4 regions of the Alteromonas sp. W12 genome follow, and region 3 is predicted to be linked to each of the others. Evidence: predicted binding sites of a transcription regulator. Region 3 holds the regulator's gene; each other region holds the start of a gene.

Region 1 (3,154 bases), 150 kb from region 3:
CGATACCGCAACGCTAGCCGGTGAGCTTCCTAGCTTTGCTATTCCTATGGTGCCGTTCACCTGGGAAACCTTCATGATCATTCTGCCTACCTCAGTCATTCTTTGCTTGGTTGGTCTTATTGAATCGCTCCTTACCCTTTCATTAATTGATGAAATGACAGATACCCGCGGGCGCGGCAACAAAGAGTGCGTTGGCCAAGGCGTTGCAAATACCGTAAACGGTTTCTTTGGCGGTATGGGCGGTTGCGCTATGATTGGCCAAAGTATGATTAATATTAACTCTGGTGGCCGTGGCCGCTTGTCTGGTATCACCGCGGCGGTTGTATTATTAGGCTTTATTCTATTTGCTGCTCCGCTAATTGAAATGATTCCTCTCGCTGCCCTTGTTGGCGTTATGTTCGTGGTGGTTATCGCTACATTTGAGTGGGCGTCATTCAGAATTATTCGCGGCGTAAATAAAGAAGATGCGTTCGTACTTTTCCTAGTAACAGGCGTTACCGTTATCGCTGACCTGGCTATTGCGGTTGTTGTGGGTGTTATCGTCTCAGCACTGGTGTTTGCATGGAAACACGCTCGTCATATTGAAGCGAGATCCCATATCGATAACGACGGTTGGAAAGTCTATGAGCTAGACGGCCCGCTGTTCTTTGGCTCGGTATCGCATTTCAAAGACCTGTTTGATATCGCCAACGACCCTAATGATGTAGTCATTGACTTTAAAGACTCTCGCATTTGGGATTCATCAGGTATCGATGCGCTAGATACCCTTGCTGACAAATACGAAGAGCAGGGTAAAAAGCTACACATTCGCCATATCAGTGATGAGTGTCGCTCACTGCTTCGCAAGGCCGATAAGTTTGTTGAAATCAATGTGGTTGAAGATCCTCGCTACCGCGTAGCGACGGATAAGCTGGCCTAAGTTATTTGAAAGCCTTAATGCACCAAGTAAACACAGTTTTGCGTTTGTTTGGTGCAGTTGTGAAGTCTGAATAATGCTTATTTTGTAGTAAATCAAATAAAAACAATTGTTTACGGTTTTGGCACTGAACTTGGATAGCTATAAACGTAAAGTGTGTTTTGGTGATTTGTGTCAATCGCTGAAAATTGTGTGATTTATAACACTCCGTAAAATGTGTTAGCCGACCTAAACCGTTGGCAAAATAGGCAACGAAGCCCGCATCAACGAAAGTTGAAGCGGGCTTTTTTTGTCCCGAAAAAAGGGGAATACCATGACTTCATTGGACTCAAAAACGCAAATTGTCGTCGTAGGCAACGGCATGGTGGGGCATCATTTTGTTGAGCAGCTTCACCAAAGCGATGCCAATGTAGAAATAACCGTTTTATGCGGCGAGTCACGCCTTGCGTACGACCGCGTTTATCTGTCGTCTTTTTTTAGCGGCGCGAGTGCTGATGACTTAGCGCTCACTACACCCGCTCAGTACGCCGAGTGGGGCGTAAACGTAGTTACCAATGCCTTGGTTACCGATATAGACCGTGACAATAATAAAGTGACGACTTCTGAAGGGCAGGTGTTTAGCTACGATAAGCTTGTGTTAGCTACGGGCTCATACCCATTTGTGCCACCCATCCCTGGCAACGATCAAGAGCATTGCTTGGTGTACCGTACTATAGACGATCTACTCGCTATTGAAGCTTCAGCAGCAGTGAGCAAAGTAGGGGTTGTTGTTGGTGGTGGGCTGTTGGGTTTAGAAGCCGCTAACGCATTAAAGCAAGCCGGTCTCGACACCCACGTGGTTGAGTTTGCCCCGCAGCTTATGGCGGTTCAGCTAGACCAAGCAGGTGGTAACGTTCTTAAGGACAAAATTGAAGCATTGGGCGTTACGGTTCACACCCAAAAGGCAACGCAAACTATTGAGGCCGGTGATACCTGCCGCTATAAAATGGTGTTTGCTGACGGCACTGCACTAGAAACTGACATGATTTTATTCTCTGCCGGTATTCGACCTTCCGACCAGCTCGGCAGAAAGTCAGCGCTAACACTGGGTGAGCGCGGCGGTATTGTCATTGATAACCACTGCGTGACGTCTGACCCAAACATTTATGCTGTGGGTGAATGTGCGCTGTGGGATAACAAAATATTTGGCCTGGTAGCACCTGGCTATACCATGGCGCGCACGGCTGTAAGTCATATAACCGGCGGTGATGCCGAGTTCGCTGGCGCAGATATGAGTACCAAACTCAAGCTAATGGGTGTGGAAGTGGGCTCAATTGGCGATGCTCATGAACGCACAGTCGGTGCGCTTAGCTACACCTATTTAAATCAGCCAGAAGGCGTGTACAAAAAGCTGGTGGTAGATAGCGAGCAAAAGTACGTGCTTGGTGCTGTACTCGTTGGCGATACCAGCGACTACGACACGCTCCTACAGTATGCACTTAATAATATTGAATTACCTGAACACCCAGAAAGCCTAATTCTGCCCTCATCCGATGCTGCACCGGCGCTAGGTGCCGATGCACTGCCAGACACCGCGTCTATTTGTTCATGCCTAAATGTGACAAAGGGCGATATTGTTTCAGCCATTGAAGGCGGCTGTTGTAGCGTTGGCGATGTAAAAGGCGAAACCAAAGCCAGCACAGGGTGTGGAGGTTGTGCTGCCTTACTTAAAAATGTTGTGGATAGCGAACTTGAAAAGCGCGGTGTGGAAGTATCAAAAGCCATTTGTGAGCACTTCAACCATACCCGACAAGAGCTATTTCACATTGTTAAGGTAAACGGCATTCGCACCTTTGACGAGCTACTAGAGCAGCATGGTGAAGGTCTAGGGTGTGAAATTTGTAAGCCCGCTGTCGGCTCAATTTTAGCCTCGGTGTATAATGACTACATTCTTAAGGCTTCACATCTTCCTCTGCAAGACACCAACGATATCTACCTTGGCAACATGCAAAAAGATGGCACGTATTCCGTTGTACCGCGTGTACCTGGTGGCGAAATAACGCCTGAGAAGTTAATTCTGCTCGGCGAAGTGGCAAAAGAATACAACTTGTACACCAAAATCACGGGTGGTCAGCGCATTGATTTATTTGGAGCGCGCGTAGAGCACTTACCTGATATCTGGGAAAAACTGGTCGCTGGTGGTTTTGAAACCGGCCATGCTTACGCGAAGGCACTGCGTACTGTTAAATCCTGTGTGGG
Region 2 (3,154 bases), on a different contig from region 3:
CGTGAACAGCGTATGTCGATTATCGCTACCGTTAAGGCAATGGACATTAACATGCCGGAAGCCGAGTTAGTGAAAGTTTTCGATAGAGTGTCTAAACAGTGGCACGCTGCAGGTCAGGTTGAACGTGAAATTTATGAACAGCTGAAGCAAGAATGGAAGGCGGTATCATCGCCCATTCAGGCTAAAGTAAATCAATGGCAAAGTGACAACCAAGCCCAAAAGCGTGCGTTAGTCACCCAAGCTTGTCAACTTGCTACGGAAGAAGATGTCGCTGGCGCTGCCGACAAGGCTCAGCAATTGCAAAGCCAATGGAAGCAAGTAGGCCATGCAGGTAAACGTGAAGAGAGTAAGTTGTGGGCAGAATTTAAGGCTGCCAATGACACCGTATTTGAACGTTTAAAAGCCGAGCGGAAAGTACAGAATAATGCATTTAACGCGTTAGTAGATTCGCTACTCAAGCAAGTGGAAGCTGTTGACATCAACAGCGATGATGCAACGTTCAGTCAATCAATAAGCGACGTTCGCGCTCAGTTAACCGACTTGCCTAGAGCGCAACGTACGAAAGTAGATAAAAAGATTGATTCACTTGAAAGTAAGCGCGCGGCGCAAGCGAAAAATGCACAATCTCAAGCCCGATTGGCGCGAGCTCAGGCTCTGATTTCTTTACTACAGCTAAGTGTAGGTGAGGGAAGTGGTGATGAGCAATCTCTAGCGGAAACGTTAGGGAAGCGTTGGTCAAGCGTATTGGGTCAGTCAACTGGAAATAAAACAACTCAGCACGATAGACAATGGTTAACGGTAGCATTAGAGGTCGCAACTGGTATGCCAAGCCCAGATGCAGACGCATCTATACGCTCTAGCGTACAGCTACAAATGATGACATCTAAGTTGGAACAAGGCGAAGCGGCAACAGCTCCCGACATTCTTGCTGACTGGTTATCATACGACTCGATAAGCGAAGAAGATAACCATTTGCTGCAACGAGTTGTTTCAGTTATTGATACTCATCCTGAAATTGTTGCTTAAACGGAAAGCCTAAATGGAAAACAGTGTTGAGTTTCAATTTGAAACAGAAATGTCTGCCTATCGCTTTTTGAATACCGTGAAGCATATTGACGCAGAAGGGTTAAGAGTGAAGTTCGGGCGTACGGATCATCACGTGAGTGTAAAATACCGTTACGGCGTAGGTGAATTTGATTCGACGCTATCTACACTAGACGATCTTGCTCGTGAATTAGGTGGTGAAGAAGTGTCTTAACTAACCAGTTAGGTCAAACCACGTCGACTGTAAATACAAAAAGGGCCAGACAATTGTCTGGCCCTTTTTTGATAAAAACGTGATTAACAGTCTTTATCTTCAGCGTCTACGCCTTCTTTCACATCTTCACAAGCGTCTTCAACGGCATTACCTGCATCGGTAACAATTTCGTCTAGCTCTTCGCCTGCGTCTTCCGCTTCACCGTCACCGCAAGCTGCTAGTGATAGTGCAAATGCTGATGCTACTAGTACCTTTGATAAGTTTTTAAATGAAAACATATCCTTACTCCTTTTTCCTATTAAAATACTTCTAACTCTTAGGCTCTTGGTGCTCTACCACGTAACGCATTTGCGATAAGTGAGATTACGAGCAACGCGATAAACACAAAGAAAAGAAACTGTGCGATACCTGTTGCTGCACCTGCGATGCCCCCAAAACCAAAAACTGCTGCAATAATGGCGATGATAAAAAATGTGATTGCCCAACCTAACATAACTAAATCCTCGTATTGCTTCCGTTACTTTCACTTTAACTAATGCTATCTTTGTGCCTGTTTTTTAAGTTATTGAAATATATTGATATAATTTAATTTTTCTCTGGTTGTCAGGCCGTATCTGCAGGCAATTAACGTCACGATTACACGTACGAATGCATTTTTTACATGATTGAGTAAGGCCCTAGTCACCCAACTTTACTCTTTGTGTGTTAAGGGCCTTTGGCTGGGGGGATTCTTTGATCCTTACCAGCTTCCGAAGAATGTGAGAGCAAGGTTGTGGTTTGTTATGGCGTCTGAATTGGCGCCTGGCGACGCAATATGATTATGTAAGTATCCCATCTCGACGCGCCATTTCTTGTTGAGGTGATAGGCCGGTCCCAAGTAAAGTCTATTTTGATCAAACCCGCTATTTTGGCCCCAGTCTGTGTCGTTCAAAGCCCAAAATACCTCGTCCCACACGACTATTGACCATTGCTCATTTAAAGGTTTCGACCACCGTATAAATTGTCTAAACCTATAGCCTGTATCATCGCCTTCATCGCTCCTGAATCGCTGCTCCAAACGACTTCTACCTGAAATGGTACCGCCCATAAATTTGCTTAATGAATACGTGGCTTGCTGCCACACCCTGTCTTCTTCAATTGAACCGCTGTCTGAGTCTATCGTTACTCTTGCAACACCCAGCCACAAGGTCGTATCGCTTGATAGTTGGTAGCCGACACCGGGACGAACGATAGAAACGCCTAGGCGAGATGCGTCGTCTTTAAAGCGTAAATGACCGTCAAACCAAAATTGCCATTTACCTTTATCATCGGCATCTCCAGTGAGTGCGAGAGCGTTCCAAGATTGAAAATCTGACTCGGCGTGTGACTTAACGACGGCTGTCATCGCCATCGCAAGTAGTAAGACGCAACGCGTCATAATTCGTTTTGCGCACATAGTTTTTCTCGTTGAAAATAAAAAAGAGGCAAAGCGAAAGGGAAGGAACGCCTTGCCTGTAAAGGGAGAGTGTTTCGCCCCTCACACTTCCTAAGAATGGAGGGGCAATGGCCTATTTAGTTACCGTTTGGGTTGTAAGGTAACGAAGATTGGTGAGCAACAATACGCAGGTCGCCGTCACTATCTTTGACATAGGCAAACGTGTATTCCACCTTCGTTTCGCCACCTTTTGTATCGGTAAAGAAGTAGTTGCCCATCGCCACGGCCATGCGACAGCTGTTGTTGATAATACCCACATTATCGAATTTCACATTTGTGTATGGCTTTATAGCAAAGCCTTTGTCCTCTTCGTAAGCGTCATTACCGCCAACAAAGTATGAAAGCGCAGCATCGAAGCTTGAACGGAACTGGTCGTTAGCTGCAAGCGTTGGTTTAAACAGTACGCTGCTTAAATCGTAACC
Region 3 (3,154 bases):
AAGGATGGTGAGGGTCGAGTGACCACAGTATTCACACCTGAGACCATTCGCAAAACTTCGTCTAAGAAAGACAAAAAAGACAACGAGGGCAATGAATAGCAATGGCAACTTTGAGCGCTAAAAATCTTGCTAAGGCTTACAAGTCAAGACAGGTTGTACGAGATGTAAGCCTGTCTGTCTCAACGGGTCAAATTGTTGGTCTTCTTGGCCCAAATGGCGCTGGTAAGACCACCACATTTTACATGATTGTTGGTTTAGTGAATCTGGATAAAGGCAAGATTGAAATCGACGACAATGAGCTAACTCATCAGCCCATGCACGAGCGCGCACGCCGCGGAATTGGCTACCTACCGCAGGAAGCATCTATTTTCAGAAAGCTCACAGTGCATGAAAATATCATGGCCATTTTGCAAACCCGTAAAGATTTAAATTCACAACAGCAAGAAGAAGAAGCTGATGCGCTACTTGATGAATTTAATATTAACCATATACGTAATAGTACGGGGATGAGTTTGTCAGGGGGCGAACGCCGTCGCGTTGAGATTGCCCGCGCTCTGGCAGCAAAACCGCAATTTATTTTGTTAGACGAACCATTTGCTGGTGTTGATCCAATATCAGTTAATGATATAAAGAAGATAATACAACATCTTCGCGATAGGGGTATTGGAATCCTTATCACGGACCATAACGTACGAGAGACATTGGATGTTTGTGAAAAGGCGTACATTGTGAGTCATGGCGAGCTTATTGCGCAAGGAACGGCGGAACAGGTTTTAAGTAATCAAAAAGTAAGGGATGTATACCTAGGCGAACAATTCAGGCTATAGTTAATGTAACCGAATTGTCATTTTTCAGTTTCGCTCTGGTATATTCAATTTAGAGCATTTAAATAAGACGTAGATGAAACCATCTTTACAGCTAAAATTTAGCCAACAACTTACCATGACACCACAGCTTCAGCAGGCCATTAAACTGCTGCAGCTTTCTACACTTGATCTTCAACAAGAGATCCAAGAAGCGCTCGATTCTAATCCGCTATTAGAAGTTGAAGAAGGTAACGACGAGCCGCAACTAGAAAAGAACAATATCGACAACGATGACAGCGGCTCTGAGGCCACTGCTTCTGCATCTAGTGACACGTTAGAAGCCGGCGATGCACTTGAGAAAAACGATCTTCCCGATGAGCTGCCAATCGACAGCACATGGGACGAATACTACTCTGCTTCATCTTCGCCAGCTCCGGGTCCATCCAATGACGACGAGCAAATCTTCCAAGGTGAGACTACTGAAGATATTCAAGAGCACCTTCTTTGGCAAATGCGCCTTACCCATTTCTCGGATACCGATCGCGCAATCGCTACAGCAATCATCGACTCTATTGACGAGTCAGGTTATTTAACCGTTACTCTTGATGATATTTTAGAAGCGGTTAACGATGATGATATGGAAGAGCCGATTGAAATGGACGAAATAGAATGTGTGCTAAAGCGCATTCAGATGTTCGACCCTATTGGTTCTGGCTCACGCTCTCCACAAGAATGTTTGATGGTGCAATTGCGCCAATTTTCAGAAGACACACCGTGGCTTGCTGAAGCAAAGCAACTGATTGAAGAGTACTCTGACTTACTGAGCAGCAAAGATTATCGTACGCTTATGCGTAAAAGCCGATTGAAAGAAGATCAGCTACGCGAGGCAATGCGTTTACTGCAAACCTTGAATCCTCGCCCAGGTAGTGCTTTAGTTACTAAAGAGCCTGAGTACGTTATTCCTGATGTCTCAGTAACCAAGAAAAATGGCCGTTGGGTGGTTGAGCTGAACCCCGACAGTCTGCCTAAATTAAGCGTAAATCAACAATACGCTGCAATGAGTCGCCGTGCCAAGAATAGTAGCGATTCACAATTCATCCGCTCACACATGCAAGAGGCTAAGTGGTTCATAAAGAGCCTTGAATCTCGTAACGAAACCTTAATGAAGGTTGCAAACTGCATTGTGCAGCAGCAAATGGGCTTTTTTGAGCACGGCCCGGAAATGATGAAACCAATGGTGCTAAATGATGTCGCAGAAATGGTAGATATGCACGAATCCACTATTTCGCGAGTGACAACGCAAAAGTACATGCATACGCCACGTGGAATCTTCGAATTGAAGTATTTCTTCTCAAGCCACGTTGCAACAGAGTCTGGTGGTGAATGTTCATCTACAGCGATTCGTGCATTGATCAAGAAATTAGTGGCCGCTGAAAAGCCTAGCAAGCCGCTAAGTGATAGCAAGATTGCTTCATTGTTGGCCGAACAAGGCATTAAAGTTGCCCGGCGAACAATAGCAAAGTACCGGGAATCGTTGTCGATCCCGCCGTCGAACCAACGCAAAAGCCTTATTTAATCGGGCTTAATAATATAAGGAAGACGAAATATGCAAATCAACCTTACTGGTCATCATGTCGAAATCACCGACTCTTTGCGTAATTATGTCGATACGAAGTTCAGCAAACTTGAACGTCACTTTGATCACATTTCTAATGTGCATGTCATCCTGAACGTTGAAAAATTAAATCAAAAAGCCGAAGCGACCGTTCATTTAAGTGGCGCTGAAGTATTCGCATCCTCAGAAAATACCGACATGTATGCGGCGATTGACAGCATGGTTGATAAACTCGACCGGCAGGTAATCAAGCATAAGGAAAAACTGAAAAAACATTAGTAGTTAATTAAGCATGGATATACAAGCCATCGTAAGTCTGGACCGCACCGAGTGTGCGGTTCAGTGTAATAGTAAAAAGCGAATTCTTGAGATCATCGCTGATATCGCTGCCAAGCAAAACGAGAACATTGATCAGGCAACGGTACTCAACAGTTTGATGGCTCGAGAGCGTATGGGTAGTACAGGCATTGGCAATGGTATCGCCCTGCCCCATGGACGCCTGCCGGGCCTCGAGAAAGTGATTGCCATTGTTGTAACCAGCACGCCAGCAATTGACTTCGACGCCCTTGACGAGAAACCCGTAGACATCTTTTTTGCGCTACTCGTTCCTGAGGAACAGACCGAAGGACACCTTCAAACGCTGGCCACCGTGGCTGGTAAACTAAGCGACAAAGAAACGATTAAAGCAATACGTCGCGCAACGACAAGCGACGATATTCTATCTGCATTAAGT
Region 4 (3,154 bases), 620 kb from region 3:
ATGAGCAATGCAGACCTTGCAATGTATCGTTCAAAAGCGCGAGGGCGAGGCAGCTACACACTGTTTACACCTGATATGGTTGAGTCGCATAAGCGTAAACTCCACTTAGCTAACGGTATTGAGCAAGGAATCAGCAACGATGAGTTTGTTGTTTATTACCAGGTTAAAGTTAACAACGAAGGGAACGTAATCGGCGTAGAAGCGCTTATTCGTTGGCAACATCCTGAATTTGGCTTGGTCATGCCGAACGAGTTTATCCCCATTGCAGAGCAGGGCGGTAAGATCACTGCAATTACCCGTTGGGTAATTAAGCGCGTTTGTATTGATATGCCAGATTTAAAACAATGGGCCACGTCTCCGTTTAGAGCCTCAATCAATTTATCTGGACATGATTTGCGAAGCTCGCAGCTGTTTGACTACATCTACAATACTTTCAAGCTCTATGACATCAACCCAGAAAACATTGAATTTGAAGTGACAGAAAGTGCGTACCTAGAAAACTTTACTCTTTCAAACAAGTTCTTCAGACGCATCGGAAACATGGGGTGCGCCATAGCTCTAGATGATTTTGGAACGGGTTACTCCTCGTTAAGTTACCTGACGCAAATCAATATCGACACGCTAAAAGTTGACCGACAGTTTGTAATGGAAATTCAAACTTCAGAACGAAGCCGTCTTGTGACTGGGGCAATTATTGATTTGGCGAAAAGACTGTCACTCTCGGTATGTGCTGAGGGCATAGAAAACCTTGAACAGTGGAATTACCTTAGAGAGCATGGATGTGACAATGTGCAAGGATTTATGTTTAGCAAGCCCATCCCCTTATCGGAGCTCACTTGCTCTCCCTCCCATTACAGCGATAGCAGTTTCTCTATATAGCAAGGTATCGATAAAACCACTTTGACATACAGTGTTTCAAAGTGGTGTTTCTTTTTTGCAACATTTAACCTGTATGCTGAGTGGTTGATAGTACGCTTATTTGCATATGCTACTGTTTTTAATGTGCTTTTTCTTTTTGGTCTGAAAATCGCATAAGCAGTTTGAATGCAATTATGATAGTGGTTAATTGAAGACTAGTGGTAGTATCCATGAGCTTTAATAGCAGCATAACCTGATAACACAGGGCTGGTATCAAAGCGGATTGAGAAGGATTTTAAAAGCGTTTAGCGGAGGATTCATGATGAAACGTCTCGAAAAAGTTTTCTTAGCACTTTGTGCTGTTGCTGCAGTACAAGCCATTTCAGTAGCGGACGCGTACGCAAGTCCAGCGCGCTCGTTGATGCAGGAATTAGACACAGATAAAGATGGTCTGATATCACTTAAAGAAGCGGTTCGACACACAGGTCTACTGCGTAACTTTGGGCTGATTGATGACAACGAAGATGGCAAACTTTCCGAAGCCGAATTGGCAAAAAGCAAGTTGACGCCAGGCAATGAAAAGCTCACAGCAAGTGAGTAGATAAAATAATATATTTAAGAGGGTAAGGTTCTGATAAACAAGGTTTCGTTTGGTGAACGCTTGGTACAACTTGGTTCACTAAGGCAATTGACGCTAGGTAGTTTTGTACTGGCCCTTATCCCTCTTATAGCCTTACTTTGGCAAAGTCAAAGCGACTTAGCCAAAGTGGGTCAAATGACAACACTTGAAACACGGTTTGTTGTCGATGTTGTTAGCGACATGCAAAGACTCGATAACGCGGTCGTTGACGTAGAGCGCAGCATTCGCCAATTTGCTGTGTTGAGAAATGATAGGGTGGCATCTCTTTCTGATAACGCCATCGATCAATTTGCCGTGGCCGCTGACAATCTATGTCAGGCTCTCTCGGTACCAACTACCTGCACACGACTTTCAGAACAGCTAAATCAATTAGCCGAATATCGAGCGATTGAAGACCAGCTTTTACTTAATGCCTACCTTGCGTCAGTGGGCGATAGCGTCGACCAGCTTCGCGACGATGTAGAAGCCGCTATTACTGAACGTGTCAAAGTCCAGCAAGATGATTTAAATGCCATGCAAGCAAAACAAGCTTGGTCTACGGCCATGCTTGTAAGCGTTTCGTTATTGCTAATATTGATGGGGAGTCAGCTTATTGTGAACCCCGTTAACAACTTAAAAAAGATTATAAGGATCATGGCCCACAGCGATGGTCAGCTTCCACCCCTTTCAAGACAAGCGCCAAAAGAACTGATTGATGTAGAGAAAGATTTACATTGGCTTTATGATCGACTACAGCAGTTGGAGCATATTAGAACCGCCTTGCTGCGACACGCTGCTCACGAGCTCAAAACTCCGCTTGCCAGTATTAAAGAAGGCTGCAGCTTGTTGTCTGAAAACGTGGTGGGCGAGTTGAATAACAGTCAACGCGAAGTACTTTCGCTACTTACTGCTAGCACGCAAAGGCTCAACACGCTGGTGGAAAAGTTGCTCGACTACAACCTGCTGTTGCAACAAGCTCAGCCAAAAATGGTACAAAGTGACGTTAGTAAGTTAGTTTCTGCTTGTTTAGAAGATTACGCGCTCGCCATTCAGGATAGAGAAGTGGAAGTAAAGATAACTGCGTCCGAGGTGCGTATAGACGAGGAGCTGTTTAGAAGAATACTTGATAACTTGGTGTCCAATGCAGTCGCGCATGGCGCAGTGGGAAGACCGATAAATATTAGCCTTTATAACGAAAACGATAATCTTGTACTGGATGTTGCCAATCGCGGTAAGCGTATTGCTCCAGAGTCAGTACATACTTTATTTGAACCTTTTATCCGAGGAACCGAGCCGAGAAACGACAATGTCATTGGGACGGGTTTAGGGTTATCAATTGTTGCCGATTGCGCTCGACTGATGCATGGTGATGTGCGTGTTGTAGATGTAGACTATGCCGATGTTTGCTTTAGAGTGACCATTGGGCAACAGGAAAAATAAAATGAGAATAAGTGGTTTAATTGTCGCCTTACTGGTGCTGACAGGATGTCAGAGTTTAACCAGAAACAACGACAACGCAGGTGAGCCAGAAAAGGTGACGCCTGTAGCTAAAATAGAACGTGGCCTTTGTTTATTTGTTGAGCCTCCACAGGGGTTCGAGCACAATTGCGATGCAACCTATTGGCTTAACGCGTGGATTGACGCGGCCAACCAACCTTGGTTAGAGCGTAAGCAAGC

Evidence for each region. The regulator sigma-54, encoded in region 3, starts transcription at its own class of promoters, with help from an activator protein. The targets are predictions, from matches to a motif close to GTTGGCACGNNNNTNGNNT.
Region 1: a site for sigma-54 is predicted at 1,037-1,055, ahead of nirB (nitrite reductase large subunit NirB). Genes of this name have one in related genera too.
Region 2: a site for sigma-54 is predicted at 1,794-1,812, ahead of AWH61_RS14365 (DUF1328 domain-containing protein). Genes of this name have one in related genera too.
Region 4: a site for sigma-54 is predicted at 1,015-1,033, ahead of AWH61_RS03610 (EF-hand domain-containing protein). Genes of this name have one in related genera too.

What each region holds. Positions count from the first base shown of each region.
Region 1 is NZ_LQXH01000001.1:105,636-108,789, forward strand. It holds gene AWH61_RS00460 (SulP family inorganic anion transporter) at 1-919, shown strand, start outside; gene nirB (nitrite reductase large subunit NirB) at 1,230-3,154, shown strand, end outside.
Region 2 is NZ_LQXH01000009.1:172,746-175,899, reverse strand. It holds gene AWH61_RS14380 (DUF349 domain-containing protein) at 1-1,026, shown strand, start outside; gene AWH61_RS14375 (hypothetical protein) at 1,040-1,258, shown strand; gene AWH61_RS14370 (hypothetical protein) at 1,342-1,536, opposite strand; gene AWH61_RS14365 (DUF1328 domain-containing protein) at 1,575-1,751, opposite strand; gene AWH61_RS14360 (DUF2490 domain-containing protein) at 1,998-2,693, opposite strand; gene AWH61_RS14355 (metal-independent carbonic anhydrase family protein) at 2,810-3,154, opposite strand, start outside.
Region 3 is NZ_LQXH01000001.1:255,825-258,978, reverse strand. It holds gene lptA (lipopolysaccharide transport periplasmic protein LptA) at 1-99, shown strand, start outside; gene lptB (LPS export ABC transporter ATP-binding protein) at 102-827, shown strand; gene AWH61_RS01075 (RNA polymerase factor sigma-54) at 901-2,382, shown strand; gene hpf (ribosome hibernation promoting factor) at 2,413-2,700, shown strand; gene ptsN (PTS IIA-like nitrogen regulatory protein PtsN) at 2,714-3,154, shown strand, end outside.
Region 4 is NZ_LQXH01000001.1:878,671-881,824, forward strand. It holds gene AWH61_RS03605 (putative bifunctional diguanylate cyclase/phosphodiesterase) at 1-879, shown strand, start outside; gene AWH61_RS03610 (EF-hand domain-containing protein) at 1,178-1,459, shown strand; gene AWH61_RS03615 (sensor histidine kinase) at 1,520-2,917, shown strand; gene AWH61_RS03620 (hypothetical protein) at 2,919-3,154, shown strand, end outside.